DNA from 3 places in the Blautia sp. AM42-2 genome. Region 1 is predicted to be linked to each of the others. Evidence: predicted binding sites of a transcription regulator. Region 1 holds the regulator's gene; each other region holds the start of a gene.
The links. The regulator Rex, encoded in region 1, represses fermentation and respiration genes when NADH is low (regulators of the CRP and FNR family bind a similar motif). The targets are predictions, from matches to a motif close to ATTGTTAANTANTTAACAAT.

Region 1 (5,231 bases):
TCGAGCCGTGCGTGCGCAACTGGAAAAAACCGATCACGATTGCCCGTCATGCATACGGGGATGTCTATAAAAATGCAGAAATGCGCATTCCGGGACCGGGAAAAGCAGAGCTGGTTTATACGGCTGAGGACGGCACCGAGACAAGAGAGCTGATCCACAACTTCACCGGCGCCGGTGTCATTCAGGGCATGCACAATCTGGATAACTCCATAGAAAGCTTTGCGAGAAGCTGTTTCGAGTACGCACTGTCCACGAAACAGGATCTGTGGTTTGCAAGCAAGGATACGATTTCCAAGAAGTATGATCACCGCTTCAAGGATATCTTCCAGGAGATCTTCGATGCAGAGTACAAAGAGAAATTTGCAGAAGCAGGCATTACCTACTTCTACACTCTGATCGACGACGCCGTTGCCCGCATCATGAAAGCAGAGGGCGGCTTTATCTGGGCCTGCAAGAACTACGACGGCGATGTCATGAGCGACATGGTATCCTCCGCCTTCGGTTCCCTTGCGATGATGACTTCTGTTCTCGTATCCCCGCACGGATATTACGAGTACGAGGCTGCGCACGGAACCGTACAGCGCCACTATTACCGTCACTTAAAAGGTGAGGAGACATCCACCAACTCCGTGGCCACCATTTTTGCATGGACCGGCGCACTCAGAAAACGCGGGGAAATGGATGGAAACGCAGAACTTTCCGCATTTGCAGACCGTCTGGAAAAAGCAACGATCGCAACGATCGAGAGCGGAAAAATGACAAAAGACCTTGCGCTGATCACCACCATGGAAAATCCGACCGTATTAAACAGCCGTGATTTCATCCTGGCCATCCGCGAGGAGCTGGAGAAATAATTAAACGAAGCAAAAAAGAAAGCCGATCCGGCATTCCCGCAAAAAGGGATGCGCCGGACCGGCTTTTTCTGTTTTGAATTTTTCCGGGGAAAACCAGGCCTACTCGGCAAGCTCTTCCCATTTTTCATACAGCTCTTCGAGTTCCGCGGCAATCTCTGCTTTCTCTTTGCTTAATTTCACACACTCTGCCACATTCGTTGCGACTTCCGGTTTCGACATTTCCTCATCAATTTCCGAATCGCGTGTCTCAAGCTCTTCAATTCGTTTCTCCGTCTTTTTCAGCTCGTTCTCTTTCTTGCGGAGACGTGCCTGTTCTTCTTTCTGCGCTTTCCAGTCCAGCTTTGTGGAGGAGGCTTCGGAAGGAGCCGCTGTTTCTTCCGGAGCGGCGGCATCGGCAGCAGGAGCATAGATGCGGGTCAGCTCTTCTTTTTTCTCCAGATAGTAATCGTAATTTCCGATATAGTTGACGAGTGTCTGTCCCGTCAGCTCCAGAATCCGGGTTGCAGTCTGATTGATAAAGTAACGGTCGTGGGAAACGTACAGTACCGTTCCAGTGTAATCCTTCAGCGCGTTTTCCAGAATCTCCTTTGATACGATATCGAGGTGGTTGGTCGGCTCGTCGAGGATCAGGAAGTTGGCGTTCGAGAGCATCAGCTTGGCAAGAGAAATTCGTCCGCGCTCACCGCCGCTCAAGGTATGAATCGGTTGGAAGACATCGTCGTTTGTAAACAGGAAGGCGGCCAGCACATTTCGGATTTCGGTGTTTGTCAGATACGGATACGCGTCGGAAATCTCCTGGAAAATGGTCTTTTCCATGTGGAGTACCTGATGCTCCTGATCGTAGTAACCGATCTGTACACGGCTTCCAAGTGTAAAAGAGCCGGCATCCGGTCGGATGACTTCGTTTAAGATCTTTAAGATCGTCGTTTTTCCCGTTCCGTTGTTTCCGATGATTGCGACGCGCTCCCCGCGCTTGATTTCGAAATTCAGATCCTGGAAAAGCGTCTGTCCCGGGAAGGCTTTGGAGAGATGCTCGACAGTCAGCACATCGTTTCCGCTTGTGATGCGCGGCTCCAGACGGATCCGCATATCGGAGCGTACTTCCGTCGGTTTTTCGAGAACATCCATTTTGTCCAGCATCTTTTCACGGCTCTCGGCACGCTTGATGGATTTTTCCCGGTTGAAGGATTTCAGCTTTGCGATGACTTCCTCCTGATGGTGGATTTCCTGCTGCTGGTTGACCCAGGCATGGTAAGCGGCCTCGCGGAGCATTGCTTTTTTCTGACTGTAGGCGGTATAGTTTCCCTCAAAAGTTGTTACTTTTTTATTGTCCACTTCAACGACTTTTGTGACAACGCGGTCGAGAAAGTAACGGTCATGGGAGACGATCAGGACGGCTCCGCTGTAATTTAAAAGATACGTTTCGAGCCAGGAGATCGAGTCCATATCGAGGTGGTTGGTCGGCTCGTCGAGCAGAATGATGTCCGGTTTGGTGAGCAGCAGTTTACCAAGTGCCACGCGGGTCTTCTGACCGCCGGAGAGGGAGTCCACCTGTTTTTCAAAATCGCTCTCGGAAAAGCCAAGACCTTTTAAAACACCGACGACTTCACTGCGGTACGCGTATCCGTTTTCCAGTTCAAAGGTATGGGAGAGGCGGGTATAGGTGGAAAGAAGTTCATCCAGCGCTGCACCGGATTTTGTCTTCATATCACTTTCCATCTGACGGAGGCGTTCCTCCATATCGATCAGATTCTGTTTCGCGGTCAGCACTTCCTGGTAAATGGAAAGGTGTCCGGTCAGATCCTGATGCTGGGCGAGATAGCCCATCGTCTTTCCTTTGGAGAGGATGACCTCTCCCTCATCGGCCCTCATTTCGCCGATGATGATTTTTAACAGCGTCGATTTTCCGGCACCGTTGATGCCGACCAGTGCGGCTTTTTCGCGTTCTTCTATATGAAAAGATGCATTTTTGATAATTTCCGTTGTCCCGAATGCTTTCGAGATATTCTGACATGCAAGAATCATGTGGTTCCTCCAGATAACATATTTCTGTATTTTGACATAATACACCATCCTTATTATAGAGAGTAATACACAAAATTTCAAGAAATCTTTGACAATTTTCTATCAACCATATATAATATGAATATATGCAGGTGTAAATAAGGAGGAATTTATCTTGGAAGAAAAAGGAATTTCGCGGGCAGTTATCAAAAGACTTCCTAGATATTATCGTTACCTGGGCGAATTGCTGGAGGACGGAGTAGAACGGATCTCTTCCGGTGAGCTGAGCGAGCGGATGAAAGTGACAGCTTCCCAGATTCGCCAGGACTTAAATAATTTCGGCGGCTTCGGCCAGCAGGGGTATGGTTATAACGTGCGGTATCTGTACAGCGAGATTGGAAAAATCTTAGGTCTGGACAGAGTCCACAATATGATTTTTGTCGGAGCCGGAAATCTGGGACAGGCGCTTGCCAATTATGCGGCCTTTGAAAGAAGCGGATTCAAAACGGTCGGTATTTTTGACGTCAACCCGGTATTAAAAGGAATCTCCGTGCGCGGAATTGAAATCCGCATGGCGGACGAGCTTCCGGAATTTATCAAGGAACACCATGTGGAGATTGCGGCTTTGACACTGCCAAAAGCAAAAGCGGTAGAGATGGCAGAGATTCTCGTGGATAACGGTGTAAAAGCAATCTGGAATTTTGCACATACCGATCTAAACTTAAAACTTCCGAAAGATGTGATCGTCGAGAACGTCCATCTTTCCGAAAGTCTGATGCGTCTCTCCTACAATCTGACCAGATATGAGGCGGAGCATCCAAAGAACAATTAAGAAACCAAAACAAAAGCAGGAGAGTCTTCGGGAAACCGGAGACTTTTTCTGTTCACTTTCCGGATAAGGCAGGAAAAGGAGGAAAAGCGATGAAACGGATTCTTACAGCAGCACAGATGAAGCAGGCAGACCGCAATACGATCGAAACCATGGGGGTACCGTCCCTGGTACTGATGGAGCGCGCGGCGCTGTCCTGCGTGGAGGAGCTTCAAAGTGGAACATGGAATACAGGAAAAGTCCTTGCTGTGTGCGGTCCCGGAAATAATGGCGGGGACGGTGCGGCAATTGCACGGATTTTAAAGACGAAAGGGGTGGATGCGGAACTGTTCTGTCTTGGAAATCCGGAAAAATACAGTGAAGGCATGAGAGTACAGAAGAAAATTGCGGAAAATTATGGGGTCCGTGAGGTTAAGAATCCGGATTTCCGGGAATATACTGTTATCATAGATGCCATCTTTGGAATTGGCGTATCCCGTCCGCTGGCAGGGGAGTACCGGAGGGCAGTGGAAGCAATCTGCGCAAGCGGTGTTCCTGTTCTTGCCGTGGACATCCCTTCGGGGATCCACACGGATACCGGAGAGGTCCTTGATGCGGCGGTGAAAGCCAGAGCCACGGTGACATTTGCCTGTGCAAAGCCAGGGCTTCTTTTTGATCCCGGAAAACGATATGCCGGAGAGGTCCTGGTCCGTGATATTGGAATCGGCTTTGATGCAGGAGAAGAGGAGACGCCCTGGTACGGTTCAGTGGAAAAAGAAGATCTGGACCGGTTTCTTACCCGCACGCCGATGGGAAATAAGGGAACCTTCGGAAAGGTGCTGGTACTTGCCGGTTCCGGTGCCATGTGCGGAGCCGCTGTTTTGTGTGCCAGGGCAGTCCTTGCATCCGGTGCCGGCATGGTAAAGGTTGTGACAGAGGAAAGAAACCGTACGCCGCTTTTCTGTGCCCTGCCGGAAGCAATGGCGGATTTCTGGAAGGAGGATGAGCCGCTTCCGGAAGAAGCCCTGCTGCAGGATCTCGCCTGGGCGGACGCTGTTGTTGCGGGACCGGGACTTTCCAAAAGCCGGACGGCAAAAGAACTGCTCGTTTTTACGGTGCAGCACACAGAAGTTCCTCTTGTTCTGGATGCAGATGCGCTGAACCTGATTGCAGAAGATGCAGAGATTCTTTCGGGCTATCGGGCAGAAAAAATTTTAACGCCTCATGTAGGAGAGCTTGCACGGCTGCTGCACATGACTATTGCAGAATGCCAGCGTGACCCGGCAGGAAGCGCCGGAAGGGCAGCCGAAAAATACCAGGCCTGCTGTGTACGAAAGGATTCCGTAACCGTGACAGCAGAGGAAGGGCGTGAGCAGTATTACATAAACACAAGCGGAAGCAGTGCGCTTGCGACGGCGGGAAGCGGCGATGTGCTCGCGGGAATCACAGGCGCCTTTGCAGCAAAACGTCAGTGTGAAAAAAATGAGAAAAAAATCAGCCTTGCCAAAACAGCGGCACTGGCGGCATATGCGCATGGAAAGGCGGGAGAGGCTGCGGAAGAAAAA
Region 2 (5,231 bases), on a different contig from region 1:
TGCGTCGAGCGCAGGCAGCACATCGTCCGACAGCACAGCTTCTGAGGAATACGCTTCCCCGAGTGATGTAGACGGGATTCCGGTTGTCGATGAGGAAGTTGATCCGGCAGAGTGTGTAACGCTTGGAGATTACAAAAAGCTGACACTGGAAAAGAAAGTAGAGCAGGTAACGGATGATGACGTACAGACGGCCATTATGGCAGAGACAGCTGTCACCATGGACGATCCGGATGCCACCGTACAAAAAGGCGACACCGCCGATATTGCCTATGTTGGAAAAGTTGACGGCAAGGAGTTTGACGGCGGAAGCAGTGATTCCTACAATCTGGTGATTGGTTCCGGAACCTTCATCGATGGATTTGAAGATGGTGTCGTTGGAATGAAAACGGGGGAGACAAAGGATCTGAACCTGAAATTCCCGGACAGCTATCAGAGTACCGATCTGGCAGGAAAAGACGTTGTGTTTACCGTTACGGTAAATGCGTTTACCCGCCCGGCAGAAAACATTGACGGATGGGAGCTCGATGATGCATGGGTAGCAAAAAATACAGATTACAGTACTGTGGAGGAATACCGTGCCGGAAAACGCGCAGAGCTGGAGGCTGCAAATGAGACGACAGCGGAAAATAATCTGCAGAATGACGCGATGCAGCAGATGGCAGACGGCTGTACGTTTCACAAAATTCCGAAATCCTATATCACCCTTGGCGAAGAAGATTACGATAAACGGTATACCACTTATCTTCAGAATTACGGCATTTCCCTGGACGACTATCTGGAGCAGTATGCGGACAGAGCAACCTACAATCAGGAGAAAGCAACGTATGCAGGAACGATGGCAAAAAGTGCCCTTCTTCTGGATGCCGTAAAAGAGGCAGAAGGCTGGACTACAGATGACCAGGATTACCAGCAGATCTTAAACGACGAGGCAGCCAATGCCAATATGTCGCAGGAAGATTTCCTGAAGGCAGCCAATGACTATTACGGGGAAGATACGGTAGTGCGCAACATCATGATGGAGCGCATGATCAATATGGTTCTCGACAATGCAACAGTCAATACCGTGACTGTGGATGCAGACGGAAATACAGTAAAATAAAAAGAAAAATCACCCCGGAAAACAGGATGAAAACTTCTGTTTTCCGGGGTGATTTAACCGAATCAAGTAAGTCCCCTGCTTCCATTGCGAAAAGCAATAAGCAGTGGGTGGGGACTTGCTTGTATCAGGAGGAGTGCAAGCTCCTTCTGATAAACTGCGGAGCAGTTATTTGGTTATGAGCAAGTAGCGAAGCGGATTGTGAATATCCGCTTCGCATGTGGGAAACGAATTATGTTCGTTACGCCATGATTTTGCGGAACAGATCCTTCAGATCTTCTACGCTTGCATCCTTCGGGTTGCCCGGTGCGCAGGCATCTGCGTGTGCGGAATCTGCAAGGAACTGCAGATCTTCTTCTTTGACTGCCTCGAGAACAGATGGGATTCCAACGTCTGCGGACAGCTTCTTAACAGCATCAATCGCTGCTTTTCTATACTCTTCCTGAGACATTTCGTCTACACCTGTAACGCCCATGGCACGTGCGATTTCGCGGTATTTCTCACCGGTGCACTCCTGGTTGTATTCCATAACGATCGGAAGCATCATGGCACATGCAACACCGTGTGGGGTATCATAAACAGCACCAAGGGTGTGTGCCATGGAGTGAGCGATTCCAAGACCTACGTTGGAGAAGCCCATACCTGCGATGTACTGGCCAAGAGCCATGCCTTCGCGTCCCTCTTTGGTGTTTGCGACAGCACCGCGCAGAGATTTGGAGATGAGTTCGATGGCTTTCAGATGGAACATGTCAGTCATTTCCCATGCAGCTTTTGTGGTGTAGCCTTCGATTGCGTGAGTCAGAGCGTCCATACCGGTGGAAGCGGTCAGGCCTTTCGGCATGGAGGACATCATATCCGGGTCAACAACTGCGATGATCGGCATATCGTGCGGGTCAACGCATACGAATTTACGTTTTCTCTCTACATCGGTGATAACGTAGTTGATGGTAACCTCTGCAGCAGTACCGGCTGTAGTCGGAACGGCGATGATCGGTACGCACGGATTTTTGGTCGGTGCGGTGCCCTCAAGGCTTCTGACATCCTCAAACTCCGGGTTTGCGATGATGATACCGATGGCTTTGGAGGTATCCATAGAAGAGCCGCCGCCGATGGCGATCAGATAGTCAGCGCCGGATGCCTTGAAAGCTTCTACGCCGTGTTTTACGTTTTCGATGGTCGGGTTTGGCTTGATATCGCTGTAAAGCTCATAGTCGAGTCCGTTTGCGGTCAGAATATCGGTTACTTTGGAAGTAACGTTGAATTTAATCAGATCCGGGTCAGAGCATACGAAAGCTTTCTTGAAGCCGTGTGCCTTTGCTTCATTTGCGATTTCGGCAATAGCGCCTGCTCCGTGATAAGAGGTTGCATTTAAATTAATACGATTTGCCATGATTGAAAAACTCCCTTCTAAAATGAATAAATAGTTTTACTGAACTTGTTATTATATTAACAAATCCGGAAGGGAAAAAGAAAGTGACAGAAGAGGCGAAGTGTAACACTTTAAAAAAAATCGCCATTGTGACAAAAACAACAGAACAAAATTTGTGAAAAATAACCAGAGCGTGTCTGAAAAACCATTTCCGCAATCTGCAAGTCCCACTTTGACACGCTCTAAGAGAGCAGCTGCAGATTTCGGAACAGTTTTTTTAAGTCTTCCGGCATTGCCCGGACGAGAAGAGCGGCAAACTCGGAAGGTGTCAGATCCATGCTGGTAAGCACCCATTTTACGGTCATGGTGATGGAACCCTGACAGTACATTTCGAGAAGAAAATGTATTTCCGGTGAAACCGGACTGCCGCTTTTTTCGTGAATCAGATTTTCGTAGAACGCGAGAATCAGATCGAAATCGTGCTCACGCAGAGAATTCTGCTTGTCGTAGCGGAAGGCAGCGGCGAAAAAAGCTTTTTCTTTCTGAATATAGGTAAATTTCTTTTCCAGACTGTCAAAAACGGTCGTTCCGCGACCCATATGTTCGAAGGATTTTGTCAGTAATTTATCAAAATACCAGTTGATCAGATCGTATTTGTCGAGAAAATTGCGGTAGAAGGTCTGGCGGGTAACACCACAGATTTCACAGATCTGGCGCACGGTGATCTCTTCGACAGGGGTTGATTTCATGCACTCCTTCATGGATTCGGCAAGACGGTATTTTGTTTTTTCTCCTTTGGGAGCAGATACGGTGGAATGGATCATCCGGGCAGTTTCCTTTCGCTTCGAAAATTGTAACTATGCAGAGTTATGCATATATTATAACGCGAATCCGAAAAAATAAAAAGCCCTGAACATGTTCCGGAGATAAGATACAGGAACATATTCAGGACGATTTTGCTCATTTTCTTTTGTTTACGGCCTGTCCGACACAGTAGCATACAGCGGCAACAACCATGCCGTTGATGGAAGCGATGCCCCAGTGTAAGAGGTTCGCAACAATGGCACCGAGAATGACACCGGCAACCGCAAACCAGTCTACGGTTTTAAGCTTCGGCTGATCGGTTTCAAAGTCCTTTTTGTTCATGAAGTAGGCGAGCACCAGAATCATGCCGACCGGCGGCAGGGTACAATTCAGAATGTTGAGCCAGCCGCAGAAGTTGTAGTACAGCCATACGGAGGCAACCGTTCCGATGATACCGGAAAGGAGAACCATCGGTTTTTTCCTCTGATGGAAGATGTTGGCAAGACCAAGACCTGCGGTATACAGAGCGTTGTCGTTTGTAGTCCAGATATTAAGACCGAGAACGAGAACAGCCAGGTAGAACAGGTTCAGGCGGACCATAACCTCGAAGATATCGTTTCCGCCGACAAAGATCGAGGAAACGGCACCGAAGAAGAACATCAGGGAGTTTCCGATGAAGAAGGCCACAACCGTGGTGATGGCACCCGCTTTTCCGTCCTTTGCAAAACGTGCGAAGTTCGGGGTTGCGGTTCCGCCGGAAACGAAGGAGCCGATGACAAGACCGGCACCGCCGATGATAGTCAGAGATCCGCTGGATTTGGCAAACTGATCGATGATCGTTCCGTCGCCTCTCATTACGGCCATGACCATGGCGATCGTTCCGAGAATGGCAACACTTGGTACAGCGATATAGCTGACGATGGTCAGAGATTCAATACCAAAATAGGCAGAGGCGGTCATGCAGACGCCGGCAAGAATAACAAGTCCCCACTGTGCCGCAGTGCTTCCACCGAGCAGCTCCTTGGAAACCGGAATTGCAAACATGGCAAGACCGACACCAAACCATCCGATCTGCGTAAAGCTGGTCATGGCTGACGGCAGATAGGAACCTTTTTCGCCAAAGGCTCTCTGGGACAAAAGATCAAGTGACAGACCGGTTTTTGCACCGACGTAGCCGAGCAGACCGGTATAAATACCAAGAATGATTCCACCAAGGATCAGTGATCCCAAAAAGCCCCAGAAATCGAGGCCGTCAGCGAGCTGCTGGCCGACCCACATGCTTGCCGAGAAGAAGGTGAAGCCAAGCATGATCATAAACATAGTTACTACATTTTTCCGGGCAGAAGCCGGAACTGCGCTGTCCGCGAAGTCAACATCTTTTACTTTCTTTTCTTTTTCCATAATATCTCCTGAAAACTGTGATTACGGTTCGCCGAAATTCAGCGAACCGTAAGAAATGGTTTTTTGTTACAGCATGTATTTGCGAAGTGCTGCGGTAAACTCTTCAATTCGTTCAGCCGCAATTTCTTTCAGGGTAGCATCGCCAAGGCTTGCAATGTAACCTTTTTCCTGGCGGTACAGCCATTTGGCCACGCGTTCATCGATTTCTTCGTAGTGATTGATGTGAATCCACTCTTCGTAGGATGCGCCAAGCGGGCAGCCGAGCTTCTCCTCGAGCAGTCTGGTAAAGTCGATCCGGTCGGCCCTCTCCAGCATTTTATTCCAGAAATCGAGAACCTCCTCGACGTGCTCGTGGATTTCATAGCGTCTTGCACCGCCATCGTAGATGATGCATTTTTCAAACAGCGGATCGCGCATGGAAAGCGTTTCTCTTCGGAACTCCGGTGCAATGATACCGTCTTTCCAGTAGAAATCGACATCCGGCAGATTGATTCCGGATACGCCCTTGTCCTGATAGGTGCTGAAGATTCCTTCGTAATATACGGTGATAAAGCCTTCAAA
Region 3 (5,231 bases), 250 kb from region 1:
TGCAACTTCTTTGTCTGCCTTGCCGTTGCCTGCGGCATGAAATGCAAAAATGAAGTTGCGAAATTTTTCATGATCATACTTTGTATCTCCGGATTCGTTGTTGCCGGTTTCGAACACTGCATTGCCAATATGGCAACCTTCGTTACCGCCGCACTTCTCGTTCCGGGCGGTATCTCTCTTACCGCCGCGCTGAAAAGTATGGTAATTGTAACTATCGGAAATATGATCGGAGGCGGACTGCTCCTTGCCTGGCCGCTTCGAATGATGAGTGCAGATAAATGACAAAATCCTTATACATTGCGGAGAAGCCGAGCGTCGCTCAGGAATTCGCAAAAGCATTAAAACAGAATATGCAGCGCAGGGACGGGTATCTGGAGTCGGAAACTTCCATCGTAACCTGGTGCGTCGGCCACCTGGTTACGATGAGCTACCCGGAAAAATACGATCCTGCGTTAAAAAGGTGGAGTCTTGAGACCCTGCCTTTTTTGCCTGAAAACTTTAAATATGAAGTAATCCCGGAAGTAAAAAAGCAGTTCAACATCGTGAGCGGCCTGCTCCACCGGGAAGATATCGAGACCATTTATGTCTGTACCGACTCCGGGCGCGAGGGAGAATATATCTACCGCCTCGTCGCACAGATGGCCGGTATCAAAGACAAGAAGCAGAAACGTGTCTGGATTGATTCACAGACAGAAGAAGAAATCCTGCGCGGCATCCGCGAAGCGAAGGATGAAAGCGAATACGACAATCTCTCAGCTTCCGCTTATCTCCGTGCCAAAGAAGATTACCTGATGGGCATTAACTTTTCCCGTCTTCTCTCGTTAAAATACGGAAACGCCGTCGCATCGTATCTCGGCACCAAATACCAGTCCATCTCCGTCGGCCGTGTCATGACATGCGTGCTCGGCATGGTCGTGCGCCGCGAACGCGAAATCCGCAGTTTCGTAAAAACACCGTTCTACCGTGTCATCGCCGGTCTTTCTTTTAACGGGCGGAATTTCGAAGGCGAATGGCGTGCCGTTAAAGAAAGCCGCTATTTTAACTCGCCGCTTCTCTATAAGGAGAATGGATTCCAGAAAAAAGAAGACGCACAGAAGCTGATTGACGAATTAAAAGCACAGAATCCTCTGATCCCGCGCGTTCTGAAAATGGAGCGGAAAAAAGAGAATAAAAATGCGCCGCTGCTCTACAACCTTGCGGAGCTGCAGAACGACTGTGCCCGCTTCTTCAAAATCAGCCCGGATGAAACACTGAAAGTCGTCCAGGAGCTTTACGAGAAAAAGCTGGTTACCTATCCGCGTACCGACGCCCGTGTGCTTTCTTCTGCCGTTGCAAAGGAAATCAGCAAGAACCTGCGCGGCCTGCAGCAGTACAACATCTGCCGCGGTCTTGCGGATGAAATTTTACAGGGCGAGAGCTGGAAAAAGATCGGTTCCACCCGTTATACGAATGATAAACAGATCACTGACCACTACGCAATCATTCCAACCGGACAGGGCCTTGGCAATCTGCGGAATCTTTCGGAGCTTTCCGCCAAAGTATACGAAACGATTGTCCGCCGTTTTCTTAGCATCTTCTATCCGTCGGCCGTCTATCAGAAGGTCGCGCTTGTGACGGAAATCGGCGGCGAACAGTTCTTTTCCAACTTCCGTGTTCTCGTGGAAGAGGGCTACTTAAAAGCAATGCACTACTCCTTCTTCCGTAAAAAGGATGAGGACGAGGACGGAAAAAAGGACGAGGAAACAACGTGCGATCCCGCATTTCTTGTCGCGCTGTCCCAGTTAAAGAAAGGCAGCGAACTAAACCTGCTCGGCCTTTCAATTAAAGAGGGCGAAACCTCCCCGCCGAAGCGTTATACTTCCGGTTCCATGATCCTTGCGATGGAGAATGCCGGACAGCTCATCGAAGATGAGGAGCTGCGTGAGCAGATCAAGGGAAGCGGCATCGGAACGAGTGCAACGCGTGCGGAGATCTTAAAAAAGCTTGTCTTTATCAAGTATCTCGCGCTGAACAAAAAGACACAGGTCATCACACCAACGCAGCTCGGTGAAATGATCTATGACGTCGTCCACCAGTCCATCCGCCCGCTTCTGAACCCGGAGCTGACAGCAAGCTGGGAAAAGGGACTCACCTATGTGGCGGAGGGATCCATTACCTCTGAGGAATATATGGGAAAACTGGAAAACTTTGTAACACGCCACACCGTGAATGTAAAGCAGATGCGGAACCAGTTCCAGTTAAAGAGCAGTTTTGATGCGTCTGCGCCGTACTATAAAAAAGCCTCTTCCACACGTTCCGGTGCCGGAAAAAGCACGTCTTCAAGAAGCTCTTCTGCAAAGTCTTCTTCGAACAGAAAAAAGACCGCACAGAACACCTGAAATGTGGTAAGATAAACAGGAACAGAAAAAAGAAAGGATGAATCACTCATGAAAGATGCAACCATTTCTGAACTTTATGATTTAACCCAGACCATTGCCGCAAAAATCTTTGAAGGCAAAACGTATCCATGGGAAGTGCTTCCGCTCATCAAGGACTTTATTCTTGAACTCGGTGAGACGCTTGATCCGGCAGAATACGAAAAACGCGGTGAAAATATCTGGATCGCAAAAGATGCCAGTATCGCACCGACCGCTTCCATCAGCGGCCCATGCATCATCGGAAAAGGCGCGGAGATCCGCCAGTGTGCTTTTATCCGCGGAAATGCCATCGTCGGCGAGGGCGCTGTCGTTGGTAACTCCACCGAGCTGAAAAATGTCATTCTCTTTAATAAAGTACAGGTTCCGCACTACAATTACGTCGGTGACTCTGTTCTTGGCTACAAAGCGCACATGGGTGCCGGTTCCATTACTTCCAATGTAAAATCCGACAAGAAGCTTGTCGTTGTCAAAAGCGCCGATGAGCAGATCGAAACCGGACTGAAAAAATTCGGTGCGATGCTCGGCGATGAGGTTGAGGTCGGCTGCAACAGCGTGCTGAATCCGGGAACCGTTGTCGGAAGAAATTCCAACATTTACCCGCTATCCTGCGTCCGCGGTGTGATCCCGTCGGGTCATATCTTTAAAAATGCGAAGGAAATTATCAAAAAATCTGATAATTAAAAATATTTTGTTTTATCGCAAGAAAATCAAACAGATCGTTTGCAAAGACCGCCGGAAATTTTATCGTTTTTCGGCGGTCTTTGCAATTTTTTATCAAAATAGGCTGGACGAATGGCCAATTTTGTGAGACAATAACCATAGGTCTGTGAACAGGCTGGAAACGGTCCGTTCGAAAGACAAAAGCTCAAATAAGTACATATTTGAAAGGAGTTTAACAATGACTTATTCACACGAAGTAGAAATGATGTGTCCGGTTACCCAGGGCGTGCATCACGGTGCAGCTCCGATTCCGGAGGAAGCAAAATGGGTAAAAGCAAAAGAGATCAAAGACATTTCCGGATTCACTCACGGTATTGGCTGGTGCGCACCGCAGCAGGGTACCTGCAAACTGACTCTGAACGTAAAAGAGGGCGTTATCCAGGAAGCTCTCGTTGAGACCATCGGATGTTCAGGAATGACTCATTCTGCAGCTATGGCATCTGAGATTCTTCCGGGACTTACCATCCTTGAGGCTCTGAATACTGACCTTGTGTGTGATGCCATCAATACTGCAATGAGAGAACTCTTCCTTCAGATCGTTTACGGAAGAAGCCAGAGTGCATTCTCCGAGGACGGACTGGTTGTAGGTGCCGGACTGGAAGACCTTGGTAAAGGACTTCGTTCCCAGGTTGGTACTATGTACGGAACCCTTGCAAAAGGACCTCGTTACCTTGAAATGACCGACGGTTATGTAACAGGTATCGCACTGGATGAGGATGACGAGATTATCGGTTACAAATTCATCAACTTCGGAAAGATGATGGACTTCATCAAAGCCGGCGATGATGCAAACACAGCATTCGAGAAAGCAAGCGGACAGTACGGACGTGTTGCTGATGCTGTTAAGATCGTTGACCCGAGAAAAGAGTAATCAGATAATTTAGGAGGATAGGAAAATGGCTTTATTTGAATCATATGAAAGAAGAGAGAAACAGATTCTGGCTAAGCTCGCTGAGTACGGAATCAACTCGATCGAAGAAGCAGCAGAAGTTACAAAAGCCGCTGGTCTCGACGTATACAAAATGATCGAAGGCATTCAGCCAATCTGCTTCGAGAATGCAAAATGGGCTTACACAGTAGGCGCAGCTATTGCAATCAAAAAAGGATGTCGTAAAGCTTCTGAAGCTGCAGCAGCTATCGGTGAGGGACTTCAGTCCTTCTGTATCCCGGGTTCTGTAGCAGATCAGCGTAAAGTTGGTCTTGGCCATGGTAACCTTGGCAAAATGCTTCTGGAAGAGGACACCGAGTGCTTCGCATTCCTGGCTGGACATGAGTCCTTCGCAGCTGCTGAGGGTGCTATCGGTATCGCTGAGAAAGCAAACAAAGTACGTCAGAAACCTCTGCGTGTTATCCTGAACGGTCTTGGAAAAGACGCTGCTCAGATCATCGCACGTATCAACGGCTTTACTTATGTAGAGACCGAGTATGACTACTACACCGGCGAGCTGAAAGAAGTATACAGAAAAGCATACTCCAACGGCCCGCGTGCGAAAGTTAACTGCTACGGCGCTAACGATGTTCGCGAAGGTGTTGCTATCATGTGGAAAGAGAACGTTGACGTTTCCATCACCGGAAACTCCACCAACCCGACTCGTTTCCAGCATCCAGTTGCAGGTACCTACAAAAAAGAGCGTATCGAAGCTGGCAAGAAATACTTCTCCGTTGCTTCCGGCGGTGGTACAGGACGTACTCTTCACCCGGACAACATGGCAGCAGGTCCTGCTTCCTACGGTATGACCGATACAATGGGACGTATGCATTCTGACGCTCAGTTTGCAGGTTCTTCTTCTGTACCGGCTCACGTAGAGATGATGGGTCTGATCGGCGCAGGAAACAACCCGATGGTTGGTATGACTGTTGCTGTTGCTGTAGCTGTTGAAGAGGCAGCAAAAGCTGGCAAATTCTAAAGTTAGCCAATACTTGCGTAAATAGAATTATTTGAGCAGAAAAGAAGCGCCGCGGGATTTTCCGTATGGCGCTTCTTTTTTGTATATTTCTGAAAATGTATATGAGTGTATCGTGGTTATCTCATCACTGGAATATCCGATCTGAGCGCCTAAATAGTTGCTATAATTCTCCGACAGATCTTCTCCG

Region 2: a site for Rex is predicted at 2,531-2,550, ahead of fucO (lactaldehyde reductase). Genes of this name have one in related genera too.
Region 3: a site for Rex is predicted at 3,177-3,196, ahead of DW915_RS02920 (iron-sulfur cluster assembly scaffold protein). Genes of this name have one in related genera too.

What each region holds. Positions count from the first base shown of each region.
Region 1 covers NZ_QUIM01000001.1:375,295-380,525, forward strand. Annotated here, with positions in the region: gene DW915_RS01795 (NADP-dependent isocitrate dehydrogenase) at 1-854, shown strand, start outside; gene DW915_RS01800 (ABC-F family ATP-binding cassette domain-containing protein) at 954-2,879, opposite strand; gene DW915_RS01805 (redox-sensing transcriptional repressor Rex) at 3,034-3,690, shown strand; gene DW915_RS01810 (NAD(P)H-hydrate dehydratase) at 3,780-5,231, shown strand, end outside.
Region 2 covers NZ_QUIM01000016.1:17,124-22,354, reverse strand. Annotated here, with positions in the region: gene tig (trigger factor) at 1-1,099, shown strand, start outside; gene fucO (lactaldehyde reductase) at 1,338-2,486, opposite strand; gene DW915_RS16605 (DUF6783 domain-containing protein) at 2,597-2,704, opposite strand; gene DW915_RS14090 (TetR/AcrR family transcriptional regulator C-terminal domain-containing protein) at 2,708-3,289, opposite strand; gene codB (cytosine permease) at 3,426-4,670, opposite strand; gene DW915_RS14080 (hypothetical protein) at 4,737-5,231, opposite strand, start outside.
Region 3 covers NZ_QUIM01000001.1:624,122-629,352, forward strand. Annotated here, with positions in the region: gene DW915_RS02905 (formate/nitrite transporter family protein) at 1-282, shown strand, start outside; gene DW915_RS02910 (DNA topoisomerase) at 279-2,378, shown strand; gene DW915_RS02915 (acyltransferase) at 2,427-3,098, shown strand; gene DW915_RS02920 (iron-sulfur cluster assembly scaffold protein) at 3,316-4,008, shown strand; gene DW915_RS02925 (GGGtGRT protein) at 4,034-5,044, shown strand.